DNA from 4 places in the Vibrio sp. R12-SW3-ISO1 genome. Region 1 is predicted to be linked to each of the others. Evidence: predicted binding sites of a transcription regulator. Region 1 holds the regulator's gene; each other region holds the start of a gene.
What was found. The regulator MetJ, encoded in region 1, represses methionine synthesis genes. The targets are predictions, from matches to a motif close to TTAGACNTNTANANGTCTAA.

Region 1 (4,217 bases):
CGCCGAGGGTGGTGAACTCGTCTTTGAGCGTCGCTAGCATGTGCGCTTGTTCGTCGTCACTGTCAATCAAGGCTTCGATAAGCCCTGTTTGGAATTGTCGTACCGACTGCAACGCTTCATGGGCAAGGCGGCCATCTTTATAGAGCGCCTCGGTAAACTCAATCAAATGATTGGTGGTTTTACCGGCCGCTGAGACAACGATCAGATCATCGCTGCCAGAGTATTCCTTGAGTATGGTGACTACCCGGCGGTAGCACTCCGGATCCGCTAAGCTGCTACCACCAAATTTATGCAGTTGACGCGATGTCGTCATTACGCGGACTCCTTCACACAGTTAAAGGCTTGCTTGAGATCGTCAATCAGGTCATCGGCATCTTCAAGACCGACAGACAGACGCAGCAGTTGCTGAGAGACACCTGCCTCGGCCAACGCCTCTTCGCCCATCGCACGGTGGGTCATTGACGCTGGGTGACAAATGAGGCTTTCTACGCCGCCTAGCGATTCTGCAAGCGAGAAGAGTTTCAACTCACCGACAAACTGTTTCAGTTCTTCAAAGCTGCCAGCGAACTCGAAGCTGAGCATAGAACCAAAGCCTGATTGTTGTTTCTTGGCGATGTCATGACCAGGGTGATCCGGCAAGCTTGGGTGATAGATGCGGCCAACTAGTGACTCTGTTTTCAGAAAGTCGAGAATGTTTGCCGAGCTTTGTTCGTGCACCTTCATTCGTGCGCCCAACGTGCGGATGCCACGCAGCGTCATGTAGCTATCAAACGGCGTGCCGGTGGCCCCAATGCAGTTGCCCCACCAAGCCAGTTCTTCAGCGTGCGCTTTGGTTTTGGTGATCACCACGCCGCCAATCACATCGGAGTGACCGTTGATGTATTTGGTGGTTGAGTGAATAACGAAATCCGCACCCAGTTCGAGTGGCTTCTGGAAAATCGGGGTTAAGAAGGTATTGTCAACCGCGACCAGTGCGCCGACTTGTTTCGCTTGCTGGCAGGCTTTCTCGATATCCACCACACGCACCAAAGGATTTGATGGCGTTTCCAACAGGATAAGCTTGGGTTTCTGGTTGATGGCGGCGGTCAAGGCTGCGTCATCGGATTGGTCGACGAACAACACGTTGAAGTCGCCCTTTTGCGCGCGGGTATTGAAGAGTCGATAGGTGCCACCGTAGCAATCGTGTGGCGCGACAATCAAATCATCTGGACCGACAAACGCAGAGACCCAAAGGTTGAGCGCTGAGGTGCCACAATTGGTCACTACAGCGCCTTCTCCACCTTCTAACTCATACAGCGCCGTTTCAAGCAGGCCACGGTTCGGGTTACCAGAACGCGTGTAATCGTATTTCGGCACTTCACCAAACGCCGGAAAGCCATAATTGGTCGAGAGATAAATAGGGGGAACGACAGCGTGATGTTGGGTGTCTGACTCGATACCAGTACGTACCGCGATGGTGGCGGGTTTGCGCGTGCTCATAGCGTTTTCCTTGCGAACAGTAGTGACTTGTTTTAGGGAATGCGATATACCTGTTGCTTATCAGGTGTATCCGGCACCCAATGTGGTGTAGTGCTGCGACACACTCACAGTTTGGGCCGATTCACTCCTATCGCCAACCACTTTACTTCTCATTTTTTAAGACGTCAACACTTCTAGACGTCTATATGTCTTTGCTTGTAGCCATAAATACCGTTAAAATTGTGGTTTAAACACTCATACGCAAATATAAAGGTGCGCAATGGCAGACTGGAATGGCGAATACATTAGCCCATACGCAGAACACGGTAAGAAAAGTGAGCAAGTGAAAAAAATCACGGTCTCCATCCCACTTAAAGTCCTTAAGGTATTAACAGACGAGCGTACGCGCCGCCAGATCAACAACCTGCGTCATGCCACCAACAGTGAGTTGTTGTGTGAAGCGTTCTTGCACGCTTACACAGGTCAACCATTACCGACGGATGAAGATTTGCGTAAAGACCGTCCAGATGATATTCCCGCTGAAGTGAAAAAGCTGATGACGGAGATGGGGATTGAGTTTGAGGCGTTTGACGACTAACGCTGGCCCTGTTTTGCACCGAATTTGAATGCAAAAGCCGCTGACATCGTCAGCGGCTTTGTTGTTTTTGCTCAGCCAGAGACAAAGGTCGTGGCTGGTAGTGGGCGTCAAGGTTACTCGATATCCATGTAATGGTCAGGCAGCTCAATGCGTGCCACCCCGGATTCTACCGCGGCTAACGCGACCGCTTTGGCGACGCGGGGGAGCAGTCTTGGGTCCATCGGTTTTGGAATAATGTAGTCTGGGCCAAACGAGAGTGAATCCACACCCGCGGCGGTCAGAACATTGGCAGGGACCTCTTCCTTCGCCAGTTGACGGATCGCTGCTACGGCAGCGAGCTTCATCTCATCGTTGATCTCGCTAGCACGTACATCCAGTGCGCCACGGAAAATAAACGGGAAGCAAAGTACGTTGTTGACTTGGTTCGGGTAGTCACTGCGACCTGTACCCATAATAAGGTCATTGCGTACATCATGAGCGAGCTCAGGTTTGATCTCAGGATCTGGGTTAGAACAGGCAAACACGATGGGTTTGTCGGCCATCAATTTAAGATCATCTGGCGATAACAGGTTAGGACCAGAAACGCCAAGGAACAGATCGGCGCCTTCGATGACATCTTGCAGCGTACGTTTGTCGGTGTTGTTGGCAAACAGTTGTTTGTATTCGTTGAGATCATCACGTCGAGTGTGGATCACACCTTTGCGATCCAGCATGTAAATTTTCTCGCGCATCGCGCCGCACTTGATCAGCAGCTCCATACAAGCGATGGCAGCCGCACCGGCGCCCAGACAGACAATCACGGCGTCTTCCAGTTTTTTACCTTGCAGCTCAATGGCGTTTAGCATGCCAGCAGCCGTCACAATGGCGGTACCGTGTTGGTCATCATGGAAGACTGGCACATCACAGCGCTCAATTAATTGTTTTTCGATTTCAAAGCAGTCTGGCGCTTTGATGTCTTCTAAGTTGATGCCGCCAAAGGTATCCGCGATGTTGGCGACCGTGTCGACAAACTCATCGATGGTGCGATGTTTGACTTCGATGTCGATGGAGTCCAAACCTGCAAAGCGCTTAAACAGCAGGGCTTTGCCTTCCATCACGGGCTTTGATGCCAGTGGGCCAAGATTACCTAGGCCAAGAATCGCTGTGCCGTTGGAGATCACTGCCACCATATTGCCTTTTGCAGTGTACTTATAGACATTATCGGGGTTTTGAGCGATCTCTCGTACCGGCTCGGCCACGCCTGGGCTGTAGGCGAGCGCGAGATCTTGCGCGGTTTCTGCTTGGGTGGTCAGCTCGACAGAGATCTTGCCTGGTTTTGGAAAGGCATGGTAGTCGAGCGCTTTTTGGCGAAATTGTTCTTCAGGGGTCAGGTCTTGACGGTGGTCATCAGGCATAGAAATAGGTACTCGTTAAAATGATTCAGCACAAAGGGGGTTAATCATTTTAGAGGAACTGAGTCAAGCTGCCTAGGTCAGAATGCGAGCGAGTAGGGTAATATGTGGGAAACGACTGGAGATTAGACCAGATAGAAAGAGATATGACTGCGGGTTTTGCTGTGAATAGGTTAATTGCTCTAAATCTCTGGCAACAAAAAAGGACGCCGCAGCGTCCTTTTTCCTATCCGCGAGAAGGAATTACTTCTTACCGCTTGATAGAGCACCGAAACGCTTGTTAAAGCGATCTACACGGCCGCCTGTATCAACGATACGTTGCTTACCAGTGTAGAATGGGTGACATTTGTCACATACGTCTAGGTGGATTGATTCTTTGTCTAGAGTAGATTTGAACTCAAATGTGTTGCCACAAGAACAAGTTGCTGCTACTGCTTTGTATTCTGGGTGGATTCCAGCTTTCATGGGGTAACCTCAATATAGGCCGTGTCGCTATCCGATTCAGAGCCGGACACCACACGTAGTTAATGTAAAATGGATTTAGGACACCGCTGCCAGAGCAGCCATATCTCTAAGGCGCGATATAGTAATGAATAGTACGCCTAGGATCAACCGATTTGGGGTAGAAATCGCTACTTTTTTAGCCGCTGCAGGAGAGGGAGACACATGGATGTTATCGCGAAGTGGTGTTACCCGCGTCTCCTCATACAGACACTGAGATGCGCTGGCTTTTCTCACTCTGTCTTTTCCCTTAGACTAAACGCGTCATC
Region 2 (4,217 bases), on a different contig from region 1:
ATCTTTACGCTCAATCGCCAATTTCCAAGCGACCGCGGATTCCACTTGGTCACATGGACGCCATGTGCTCATGTTTGGCGTTAGGCGAAGTGACGCCATTTGCTCAACGGGTTGGTGCGTTGGGCCATCTTCACCCAGACCAATCGAGTCATGCGTGTACACTTGGATGTTCTGAATTTTCATCAGAGCGGCCATACGCATCGCGTTACGGGCGTACTCCATAAACATCAAGAAGGTCGCACCGTAAGGGACAAAACCGCCATGCAGCGCAATACCATTCATGATGGCCGTCATACCGAACTCACGTACACCGTAGTGAATGTAGTTACCTGAGAAATCGTCTGCTTCCAGTGATTTTGAGCCCGACCACATGGTCAAGTTGGATGGCGCAAGGTCCGCCGAACCGCCCATAAATTCAGGCAGCATTTTACCGAACGCTTCAAGCGCATTTTGAGACGCTTTGCGCGAGGCAATGTTCGCTGGGTTGGCTTGCAGATCAGCAATGATTTGATTCGCTTTCTCTTCCCATTGCGCAGGAAGCTCACCGTTGAGACGACGTTTCAGCTCCGCCGCTTCTGTTGGGTACGCCGCTGCGTAAGCCTCAAACTGAGCGTTCCACGCCGCTTCAGATGCTGCGCCTGCGGTTTTCGCATCCCACTGCTCATATACGTCTGCTGGAATCTCAAATGCTGGGTGCTCCCAACCTAGGAACTCACGCGCAGCTTTGATTTCGTCTGCACCTAGTGGCGCGCCGTGACAATCGTGAGAGCCCGCTTTGTTTGGTGAACCAAAACCGATGATGGTCTTAGTACAAATTAGAGTAGGGCGAGGGTCCACTTTCGCGGCAGTGATGGCGGCGTTGATCGCCTCAGCATCATGGCCATCGACAGCTGGAATAACATGCCAACCGTAAGCTTCAAAGCGTTTTGGTGTATCGTCAGAGAACCAACCTTCCACTTCACCATCAATCGAGATGCCATTGTCATCCCAAAAAGCGATCAGCTTGCCAAGGCCCAGAGTGCCCGCTAGTGAACATGCTTCGTGAGAGATCCCTTCCATCAAACAGCCATCACCCATGAATACGTAGGTGAAGTGGTCGATGATGTCATGGCCTTCTTTATTGAACTGCGCCGCTAATGCTTTCTCTGCCAGCGCCATGCCCACTGCGTTAGTGATACCTTGGCCAAGAGGACCAGTAGTGGTTTCTACGCCCGGTGCATAACCATATTCTGGGTGGCCCGGCGTTTTTGAATGAAGCTGACGGAAGTTTTTCAGATCGTCAATAGACAGCTCGTAACCACTTAGGTGCAGCAAAGAGTAAATCAGCATTGAGCCGTGGCCGTTTGATAGCACAAAACGGTCGCGGTTTGCCCATTCTGGGTTCGCTGGGTTGTGGTTTAAGTGTGAACGCCAAAGAACTTCGGCGATATCCGCCATCCCCATCGGTGCGCCTGGGTGACCGGAATTAGCTTGTTGAACACCATCCATGCTAAGTGCACGAATTGCATTGGCCAAGTGTTTACGAGAAGACATGTCTGCTCCTGAATGCATTAAGCGAATTGATAACTAATGTGGGCGATAATTCTCGCAGAGCATCTGCGCGGGTGCAATCGATTACTGTCTAATCAACGCCAGATCTACGATATTTATTGCAAATTTCTCGAAGACCGCCGGTTTTCGTTACTGCTTGATGCAAACGATTGCTCTTTACCTCACGCGGCGGATTGAGAAAAATACGCGTTTTTACTCTACTTAAATCACAAAAATAACTTGTAATTCGAGCACGCAAAACTAAAATAGACGTCTAGATGTAGATACACCTACATAATTTAACATTATTTTTGTGCTGGGCGAGCAATGACGCCCATCCAACAGATTAAATGGAGCTCTCATGGCTAAGCACCTGTTTACTTCTGAATCCGTATCAGAAGGTCATCCAGATAAAATTGCAGACCAAATCTCAGATGCGGTTCTCGATGCGATCCTCGAGCAAGATCCAAAAGCTCGCGTAGCGTGTGAAACCTACGTCAAGACCGGTATGGTCATGGTCGGCGGTGAAATCACCACTTCTGCATGGGTAGACATCGAAGAGTTAACGCGCCAAACCGTACGTGAAATTGGCTACGTTCACTCTGACATGGGCTTTGACGCGGATTCGTGTGCAGTGCTAAACACCATCGGTAAACAGTCTCCAGACATCAACCAAGGTGTCGACAAAGCGGATCCAAAAGAGCAAGGTGCCGGTGACCAAGGCATCATGTTTGGTTACGCATGTAACGAGACTGAAGTCCTCATGCCAGCGCCTATCACTTACTCACACCGCCTAGTGCAAAAGCAAGCGGAAGTACGTAAGAACGGCACACTGCCATGGTTGCGTCCAGATGCAAAATCTCAGGTTACGTTCCAGTACAACGAAGGTAAGATCGTTGGTATCGATGCGGTCGTACTGTCAACTCAGCACTGTGACTCTATCTCAACGCCGGATCTGCGCGAAGCGGTAATGGAAGAGATCATCAAACCTGTTCTACCAGCTGAGTGGCTCAACAAAGACACTAACTTCTTCATCAACCCAACCGGTCGTTTTGTTATCGGTGGCCCAATGGGCGACTGTGGTTTGACCGGTCGTAAGATCATCGTTGATACCTACGGCGGCGCAGCGCGTCACGGTGGTGGTGCATTCTCTGGTAAAGATCCATCGAAAGTAGACCGTAGTGCCGCTTACGCAGCACGCTACGTGGCGAAAAACATCGTCGCAGCGGGTATGGCAGATCGCTGTGAAATCCAATTGTCTTACGCAATCGGTGTTGCGGATCCAACGTCTATCATGGTGGAAACGTTCGGTACTGAGAAAGTCTCGCACGACATCATCATTGAGGCGGTACGTCAGTTCTTCGATCTACGTCCATACGGCCTGCAAGAGATGCTGAACCTACTTCAGCCGATCTACAAGAAGACCGCCGCTTACGGCCACTTCGGTCGTGAAGAGTTCCCTTGGGAAGCGACGGATAAAGCCGCAGAACTGCGTGACTTCGCTGGTCTCAAGTAATCACTGAGCCACACTATTTCAGGGCTTTTGGTTCGCCAAAAGCCCTTTCTTTTGCCTGCCATCTAGCCTCCTCGCTCGCTTTGCTCACCCCGACCTCGCATCCCCCCACCCATCATTGAACAAAATTTAACCTCCCAGGTTGTAATTTACGCCATTGAGGTCAATAGTTAACAATATGTTAAATAAACGCATCCAAGGATGACGTCTTTACGTATAAAACCAGACGTGACTGCCATCCCCTCTGCGCCGAGTAACACGCGCAAAGCTTGTGTTCAGATCACGGCATCAACATGAAACTGAGAGTTCACACCCTTTAACGTCAGCGTCTAGGAGCACATCAGCGAATCGGGTCAGCACTCTCTCGTGTTTGCGAACGGCTTGCGTTTAAAAACGTCTTCTGTTTACAAATACGTAACAACCCCTTTTCTCGGCCACCACTCAAAAGGCAAAGAAGAGGATGAGAATCGAGATTGATCAAGGAGGAGTTATGCCTCGTACGGTTAACCCACATGACTTCAAAGAGCAAAAACATAAGGAAGTCAGCGACCACGAATACGCGCGCACCATACCGTGTAATCAGGTCAGTATCTCTGCCCCATTTCATTGGCTCGCGCTCGGCTTGCACGACTTTGTTCGCATGCCGCTGATTAGCGCTTTCTACGGCTTATGCTTTATGGCGGCGGCCATCGGCATTGTTCTCCTCGTCCAGTGGCAAGGCACCCACCTTGTGGTGATGCCCAGTCTGGTCGTCTATATGCTCATTGGGCCTTTTTTAGCGCTCGGTTTGTATGACGCAAGCTGGGAGCGAGAGCGCGGACATAAACCCAGTTTGCTTCACTCGATGAAAGCCATCGGGCGCAACTCCACCTCACAATGGGCGTTTGCCGTGCTGCTTGCGGTGTGTATGATTTTTTGGATGCGTATCGCGGCGCTGTTGCATGCACTTTACCCTTCAGTACAAGGGGCGCCGTTGAGCGACTTTCTCCCCTTCTTGATCATCGGCTCATTAGTGGGTTTAGTGCTGGCGTGTGTTGTGTTCAGTATCTCAGCGTTTGCCATTCCGCTGATGATGGAGCGACGCGTGGATATGATGACTGGCGTATTCAGTAGCTTTAACGCCGTTAAATCCAATATTGGTGCCATGATCGTCTGGGCTGCGATCATTTGTGGC
Region 3 (4,217 bases), on a different contig from region 1:
GTTTCATTGTTTGTTCTGTGTCTCTAGTTCTGGCCAGAGTAAATCCAGTTTCAAATGCTGCTCGATGGCATCAGCAATACGATCGATGGCATCAAGTTGGCGCGCATTATGGTCTATCGCGGCGATCTCCTCACCGGTTGCCCAACGCATAATCTGCGTCGTCGCCTCGGCCGAGTTAAAGATACCATGTAAATAGGTCCCAAAGACTTGATTGCACTCACTCAACGCACCATCCCTCTCACCCGAACTGAGCATAATGGGCGATACATCTGTGGTTTGAGTGCGACCAGCATGAATCTCATAGCCCGATACGGGCACCGTGCTGCCATTTAATGAGAGTTGGCCATCCACATTCGTTAGCGTTTTGGAGTCGGTGATCACCGTTTGAGCCTGCAAGTACCCTAGCCCTGCTGTGCTGCCTGCGTCACTTTCTAACCCCAAAGGATCATCAATTTTCTGACCCAGCATTTGGTATCCACCACAAATGCCAATCACTTTGCCGCCTAAACGAAGATGACGCTGGATATCGCGATCCCATCCCTGACTGCGCAAGTAGGCAAGATCGCTGCGGACCGATTTTGAGCCCGGCAAAATAATGACGTCTGCTCCCGACAGCGACTCCCCCTTACCTACGTATCTAAGGTGAATGTCTGGGTTGCTTCTTAACGCATCAAAATCGGTGTGATTGCTGATCCGAGTAAACACTGGCACCGCAACCTGAATCTTCGCGCTCGAATTGAGCGATTGCTGAGTATTGATGGCATCTTCCGCCTCTAACTCAAACCCGTGCAGATACGGCAACACGCCGATGACAGGCTTGCCGGTTTTTTCTTCCAGCCAATCAAGGCCAGGTTCGAGCAGTGAAATATCACCACGAAAGCGATTAATAATAAATCCTTTGACTCGCTGCTGCTCGCTCTCTGATAGCAGGGCCAGAGTGCCGTATAAGTGAGCAAACACGCCGCCCCGGTCAATATCGGCGACAATCACGACGGGCACATCCGCCTCCTCAGCAAAGCCCATATTGGCGATATCATTCTCACGTAGATTGATTTCTGCTGGGCTACCAGCACCTTCGATCACAATCGAATCATAGTGTTCGGTCAGTTGACTAAACGAGTCCATCACAAAAGGCAGCGCTAACTGTTTGTAGTTCTGGTAACCACACGCTTCCATATTACTCAGTGCCTTACCTTGCACGATCACCTGTGCGCCAGTATCGGAATTAGGCTTAAGTAACACTGGATTCATATGTACACTAGGCTCAACACCGGCGGCTAAAGCTTGCACCGCTTGGGCGCGACCAATTTCACCACCGTCAGCGGTCACGGCGCTGTTTAACGCCATATTCTGTGGTTTAAATGGGGCAACTCGCACACCACGGCGAGCCAACACTCGGCAAAGACCTGCCACGACAACGCTTTTTCCTGCGTCAGAGGTTGTACCCTGTACCATTAGGGCTTGAAGAGGCGTTTTCATATAAAGAAAAAACTACAATAAATCCATCCGTTATGTTGGCTGACGATACCACTCCCACCTTGCAATCGCTAATGTTTCGATAAAAAAGCCCGAGGTGGTAATACCTCGGGCTGTCAATCATTCTGCGAATTAGAACGCCGCTTCAATCGTGCTACCAAACTGCTTGGCTAGGAAGGCTTTCGTCTCTTGCGATTGGAAGATCTCAACAAACTGCTGATACTCAGGTTTAGTCTCTTCCCCTTTACGGGTCGCGATGACCATAACAGCAAGCGGAGCATCGGTCGATTCGAGATAAATACTCTGTTTCTGCGGATCAAGCCCTGATGACATCACATAGTTCATCGTGATTGCCGCAGCATCGACATCATCCAGAGTTCTGGGTAACTGCGCCGCATCGACCTCGATGAATTCGAACTGTTTAGGGTTGTCCACAACATCAGTGAGCATTGCCGCATATCCAACGCCCTCTTTCAGGGTGATCACTCCCGCATCAGCAAGCAATAGCAGACCGCGACCACCATTAGTCGGATCGTTTGGTATCGCGATACGCGCTTTCTCTGGTAACGCATCTAAAGTGCGATATTTATTTGAGTAAAGTCCCATACGCATGAGGATTGAACGGCCGATTGAGACAAGTTCTGTACCATGATTTTGATTAAAACTGTCTAAAAATGGTTGATGTTGATAACTATTGATATCGATACTGCCATCATCAAGCGCCGCGTTTGGTGTGACATAATCCGAAAACTCGATCACTTGCACCTTTAACCCATGCTGCTCGGCTTGTTTTGCTACCGCCTCGACAACCTGGGCGTGTGGGCCAACCGTCGCTCCAACTTTAATCACTGACTCTTCTTTTTCGCCGCACCCGGTAAGTCCGACTACCGTGATGAATGCTAACAACGACACCTTACTGACTAACTTCATATTTCCCTCTCATTGTTAATAAAAGCCTTTTAGATGGCTAGAGCTCCACTGTAAGCTTTCTATATAAAAAATCAATCAATTCGATTCGTAGGCGACAAATCATTTTAAATCATCAATAATGACACCCACCTCAAATGGCTGGCTTAAAACTTGCTAATATTTTTTCATTAGGCAAAAACGCCAAGCCAATGTGGCGCTTAGACGGAAAATTGACAATGTCGGAGACTGTTTTGAAAAAAATCCTACTTACCAGCGCGCTGGCTCTTGCGGCGACATCAGCACAAGCGAATAACTTCAGCTACAACTACTTTGAAGTGCGTGTAGGCGCCAATCCCTCGACATTAGGTGGTGAGTTCACCACTCTATTCACGGAAAACTCCCATTTGATCATTCGCGCCGATTCTCAGTTTGATGGCGATTATGACGTTGCCGGTGGTATCGGTTTTAATGGACCAGTAACACAATTTGCGGATGTGTATGGTCAAATGCTACTTCACCAAACAAAATATGTAGCAGGTGACAGTGACACGCAGATTGAAATGAACATCGGCGGTCGTCTTTGGTTGACTGAACAAGTCGAAGCGACGATGCGATTAGGCCGTTTGGATGATTCCTCTGTCTTTCACGCCGGACTTCGTTTTCACTCTACTCAGCAAATGTCGCTATCAGCCGAGACAAGAAACAACGGACTCTATGGTCCACAATTGACGATGAGCGTTCGTTTTCAGTACTGATGATCGTGCTGCTCTGATGTGAAAAAAGCGCCGTCCTGGCGCTTTTTAGTTCCGCGGTTTTAGTATCCCTGTTTTAGTATCCCTGTTTTAGTTAAAACGGTTAGCGAACAATCAACTCACGTGGAATCAACTCAATACCCGGATGGTAACGTTTTGCCGATGCGTTGAGTGCCAACGCCAACGCGCTGTCTGAAATCATTTCAAATTGTTGGGGTAAAGAGTTCACTTTAAAGGGAAGGAAATCAAGCAGACGGTTATCACCAAAGGTCCCCAGTTTGATGCCTTTGACCAACTCTGGTTGTTCGAGAAATACGTCTAATACCCCTTCCAACAATGTATACGAGGTGGTCACAATCGCATTGGGAAGCTCATCGTTGGCCAGCCAAGTACGCATCACCTTTTTCGCGTCAATACGGTTAAAGTGGTCACCATAGCCAATCACTACACTGCAACCTCGCTCTTCTGCCGCCGTCTTAAAACCCAACTCACGCTCTTTAGAGATATTGAGGTCTGGAAGTGCACCAATTAAGCCAATAGTTGTGACGGCGTCACTAATCACGGAGTGAGTGAGCTCATTCGCCGCGCCAAAGTCTTCACTGATCACGCATGAAAAAAACTCATCGTCTAAGGGACGGTCAATCGCGATAACCGGCGTGCCCTTGTGTTGGATGTCGAGATAAAATTCATTGGCGTCTGGCATCGCGCTTGCCACAAACAGCCCATCGACCTTACGACTGATCAACGCATTGACGACGTTTTTTTCCGTATCAGCGTCATCATCCGAACAGGCGATCAATATTTGATAGCCCGCTTTTCGAGAACTTTGTTCGAGAAGTTTTGCAAGCTTGGCGTAACTGGTGTTTTCTAAATCAGGGATCACCAACCCAAACGATCGACTTTGCCCTGCGCGCAGCGTACTGGCGGCAAGATCCGGGCGATAGTTATGCTCTTCCACCACCGCCATCACTTTGCGTTGTGTCTTTTCGCTGATCCTATATTTTTGTGCTTTACCGTTAATCACATAGCTTGCGGTTGTCTTGGACACACCGGCCAATTTGGCTACTTCATCTAGTGTCA
Region 4 (4,217 bases), on a different contig from region 1:
CCAAAGTGATGGTGACGGAGTTGACGATGGTCGGCATCGCTTCAGGAAGCAATACTTTACTGATGATTTGCATTGGCGTCGCACCCATAGATTGCGCAGCCTCGACCAAACCGCTTGGCACTTCCAGTAGTGCGCCTTCAATCAGGCGAGCGACGAATGGAATCGCACCAATCGTGAGCGGCACGATGGCGGCGGTGGTACCGATAAAAGTGCCCACCAACAGTTTCGTCACAGGGATGATGGCAACCATCAACACCAAAAACGGCACGGAGCGACCAATATTGACGATTGCGCCCAACACACCATTTAATTTGGTGTTTTCTAGTAGGCCACCTTTTTTGGTCGTGTGTAAGATAACGCCGAGAGGGATACCGACAGCAAAGCCCACGATACCCGCGACGGCGACCATGTAGAGGGTTTCCCACGTCGCGCCAATCAATAGCTTACTGTTAAGCTCGAGCCACTGTGAAATCGTGTTAAAGGACATAGCCAAGCACCTCTACCTTTACATTGTGTTCACGCAGAAATTCGATTGCTGCGTTGTCGTCTTGCTCATTACCAAATAGCTCGGCGACCATCATGCCGAATTTTACGCCACCGGCGTAATCTAAGTCTGAACTCAGAATGCTGACATCGATATTGAATTTACGCGCAATTTGGCTCATCAGCGGTGCATCGACGGTTGCGCCAGTGAATTCAAGGCGTACCAGAGGGTAGCTGCCTTCAACGCGGCTGCTTTGCAAGCGAGCCTCGTAATCTTCTGGGATCGACAAGTCGAGCGTAGAGCGGATAAATTGGTGCGCCAGCTCGGTTTTCGGGTGAGCAAAAATATCACCAACCGTGCCTTTCTCCACCAATTCACCACCACCGATGATCGCCACCTGGTGACAAATGCTTTTGACCACGTCCATCTCGTGAGTGATCAAAAGCATAGTAATGTTCAGCTTGCGGTTGATCTCTTTTAACAGCTCAAGAATCGATTGAGTGGTCGCGGGATCGAGCGCGCTGGTCGCTTCATCACACAGCAGCACTTTAGGATCTGATGCGAGCGCACGAGCGATCGCAACGCGTTGTTTCTGACCACCACTGAGGTTTGACGGGTAGCTTTCATGCTTATCAGCAAGGCCGACCAGTTTCAGTAGTTCGGTTACCTTAGTGGTGATGGCGTTTTTGTCTTTGCCCGCCAGTTCAAGTGGCAGTGCGACATTATCAAACACAGTGCGGGATGAAAGCAGATTAAAGTGCTGGAAAATCATACCGATATTGCGGCGTGCTTGGCTCAGCTGTGATTTAGACAGTGTCGTCAAATCAACACCATCAACCTTGATTGAACCTGAGGTGGGCGCTTCCAACATGTTCACGCAGCGAATCAGTGTACTTTTCCCTGCTCCAGAAGAGCCAATAACACCGAAAATCGTTCCTTGAGGAACCGTAAGGTTAATGTCTTTCAGCGCATGGATTTCCTTGCTGCCCTGATAAAACACCTTGTTGACTTGATTAATTTCAATCATCAGTTAACCCGCTTGCAAATAACTTGGTGAGAAGTCGATTATTTTGAACTACCTCTCATTTGGTAGACGATGCTATGGGTTTGCAGGTTTAGTGTCAATAGATATTTTTACGGCTAGACGTCCAAACGCCTTTTTTAACTCTCTTGTGCGGAGATTGTTTCGTCATGAGATAGATAAGAAAGAAATAACGCGGGCAAATGGCCTTATTCACCGGCGCTAAAGCGATAGTGCTCGCCTTGCTGCAATTCGCTCGTTTTAAGGTATAATTCGAGCCAAACACAGCAGACAGAGACACATATTTTGGCAAAACCAGCAGTCTTTCTAGATAGAGATGGCGTCATCAACGTTGACCACGGTTACGTGCATGATGAGCATGATTTCGAGTTTATCGATGGCGTATTTGAGGCGACGAAGCAACTCAAGCAGATGGGCTACCTATTGGTGCTGGTGACCAATCAGTCGGGTATAGCCCGTGGCAAGTTTAGCGAAGATCGCTTCTTGTCTCTGACGCAATGGATGGATTGGAACTTTGTCGATCACGGTGTCGAGTTTGATGGCTTCTATTACTGTCCGCATCACCCTGATTATGGCGACGATCGGGATTGCGAATGTCGTAAGCCAAAGCCGGGGATGTTCCAGTCAGCGCAGCGCTTTCTCGATATCGATATGGCCAAATCGGTCATGGTCGGTGATAAGGCGCAAGATTTGATGGCGGCAGAGGCTGCTGGGGTAGGGCAGAAGATTTTGGTCCGCTCAGGCAAACCGGTGACCGAACAAGGTGAAGCGCTAGCAAGCGTGGTGCTTGATAGTCTTGCCGATGTGCCGCACTATCTAACAAATACCGTTAACTAGCAAATACCGTTAACCAATAAAACCATTGACGGACAACAAGCAGTCATAGGCACAAACACTCAAGGAGTCGAGTATGAACAAGCATTTAGCCTTCTGGGCAGTCGCGGGATTGATGTTGGGCTGCGCGCAAAGCGAGCAGGCGAGCGCGCCAGTAAAGTTCCATACCTACCAGTGTGATGAGGGCAAGCAGTTTTCAGCCGCTTACCTTTCTGGTGAAGAGGCCGCACTGGTTAAAGTAGAGGGCAAATCGCTGCGTCTAACCCAGCTACCCTCAGGTTCGGGCAGCCGCTACGCGCTAATGGACGATGGTCAAGAAGTGACGCCGGCTGTCAATTTGGCCATCAAAGGCAACGAAGCGCGTTTGAACTATCAAGATCAGCGCTTTACCCAATGTGTCACTGATTAAATCCAAGTTACTGCACCTCAATAGCCAAGGCCTTCGCCTTGGCATGGCTTTTAATGACGTAGGAACATGAGCAAAAAACTCACCATTGTTGATATTGCCAAGCTGTCTGGCGTCGGAAAGTCGACCGTCTCACGTGTGCTGACCAATGACCCGAAAGTCAAACCGGAAACCCGCGCCAAAGTGGAGCGAGTGATTCAGGAGTCGGGTTATGTGCCGTCCAAATCGGCGCAATCGATGCGTGGTGGGCGACAAAAAGTCGTTGGGGTGATCATCTCTCGTCTTGACTCCCCTTCAGAAAACAGGGCAGTGAGCAGTATGCTTGCCGTCTTGTATCAACAAGGCTACGACGTGGTGATCATGGAGAGCCAGTTTGATCGCCAGATGACCAATGAACACTTAGAGGTGTTGAAAAGACGCAATGTGGATGGCGTTATCGTCTTTGGTTTTAGTGATTTGGACGTCGCGCGTCTAGCGCAGTGGCAGGCGCGCTGTGTGGTGATCGCGATGGAGACGGACGCTGTCTCTTCGATCAACTACGACAACCAAGGCGTCATCACGCACGCGCTCAATCACCTCCATCAACGTGCGTGCCGAAATATCGCGTTTATCGGCGTCGATCCCAGTGATAAAACCACAGGTAAACTGCGGTTGGACGCCTACTTGAGCTGGTGTAAGCACAACCAGATCGCCCCTTGCTATCAAACCGGTCAGCTCAGTCATGACAGTGCTTACGCGTTGGTGGATAAGGTGTTGTCTGAGCGCACCGACGCGATTGTGTGTGCCAGTGACACCTTGGCACTTGGCGTCATCAAGCGTTTGCAAGAGCTCGGTCGTGATTCTGTCAACGTGACAGGCGTAGGCGGCAGCGAGCTGCTCTCTTTCCTATTTCCGAATGTCTTTAGTATCGACCCTGGTTACGCTCAAGCGGGTGAAAAAGCGGCTAACGTATTGATCAATAAGATCAATGGTAGTTCTGATCAGGTGCACATCACTCAACAACCCATCCAAATTTAACTATCTGAATCCGTTGGCAATTTCTTATTTAGTGTGATCATTTTCAATTTATGGGACTGTTCCCATTTTAATGTCATGCGCTTTTTGGGATTATAATGTCGAATTTATGGGAATGTTCCCATTAATATAATAACAATCAAACAGAGTCAGTTTGAATGTCTGCAATCGCAGACTAATATCAATAGAATCCAATTAGGGTGGACATGGAAATGAGTAAGATAGCCAAGCAAGACGTCGAACGTCTGATTGAGCGAGTCGGTGGACGTGACAATATCGTCAGTGTAAGTCACTGTTTGACGCGGCTACGCTTTGTGTTAAACGACACCGGTAAAGCCGATGAAAAAGCCCTTGAAGCGTTGCCAATGGTAAAAGGTTGCTTCACCAATGCCGGGCAGTTTCAGGTGGTGATTGGCACGGAAGTCGATGAAGTCTAC

Region 2: a site for MetJ is predicted at 1,797-1,816, ahead of metK (methionine adenosyltransferase). Genes of this name have one in related genera too.
Region 3: a site for MetJ is predicted at 2,436-2,455, ahead of AC6R0R_RS14525 (MetQ/NlpA family ABC transporter substrate-binding protein). Genes of this name have one in related genera too.
Region 4: a site for MetJ is predicted at 1,617-1,636, ahead of metN (methionine ABC transporter ATP-binding protein MetN). Genes of this name have one in related genera too.

The regions. Positions count from the first base shown of each region.
Region 1 covers NZ_JCBDGK010000044.1:8,540-12,756, forward strand. Annotated here, with positions in the region: gene AC6R0R_RS13390 (bifunctional aspartate kinase/homoserine dehydrogenase II) at 1-313, opposite strand, end outside; gene AC6R0R_RS13395 (O-succinylhomoserine (thiol)-lyase) at 313-1,479, opposite strand; gene metJ (met regulon transcriptional regulator MetJ) at 1,739-2,056, shown strand; gene AC6R0R_RS13405 (malic enzyme-like NAD(P)-binding protein) at 2,170-3,450, opposite strand; gene rpmE (50S ribosomal protein L31) at 3,691-3,912, opposite strand.
Region 2 covers NZ_JCBDGK010000053.1:7,174-11,390, forward strand. Annotated here, with positions in the region: gene tkt (transketolase) at 1-1,533, opposite strand, end outside; gene metK (methionine adenosyltransferase) at 1,892-3,046, shown strand; gene AC6R0R_RS18150 (DUF2189 domain-containing protein) at 3,534-4,217, shown strand, end outside.
Region 3 covers NZ_JCBDGK010000047.1:50,681-54,897, forward strand. Annotated here, with positions in the region: gene modA (molybdate ABC transporter substrate-binding protein) at 1-7, opposite strand, end outside; gene AC6R0R_RS14520 (cobyric acid synthase) at 4-1,479, opposite strand; gene AC6R0R_RS14525 (MetQ/NlpA family ABC transporter substrate-binding protein) at 1,609-2,406, opposite strand; gene AC6R0R_RS14530 (hypothetical protein) at 2,622-3,140, shown strand; gene cra (catabolite repressor/activator) at 3,241-4,217, opposite strand, start outside.
Region 4 covers NZ_JCBDGK010000038.1:215,943-220,159, forward strand. Annotated here, with positions in the region: gene AC6R0R_RS10010 (methionine ABC transporter permease) at 1-487, opposite strand, end outside; gene metN (methionine ABC transporter ATP-binding protein MetN) at 477-1,511, opposite strand; gene gmhB (D-glycero-beta-D-manno-heptose 1,7-bisphosphate 7-phosphatase) at 1,812-2,363, shown strand; gene AC6R0R_RS10025 (MliC family protein) at 2,437-2,769, shown strand; gene treR (trehalose operon repressor TreR) at 2,836-3,783, shown strand; gene treB (PTS trehalose transporter subunit IIBC) at 3,993-4,217, shown strand, end outside.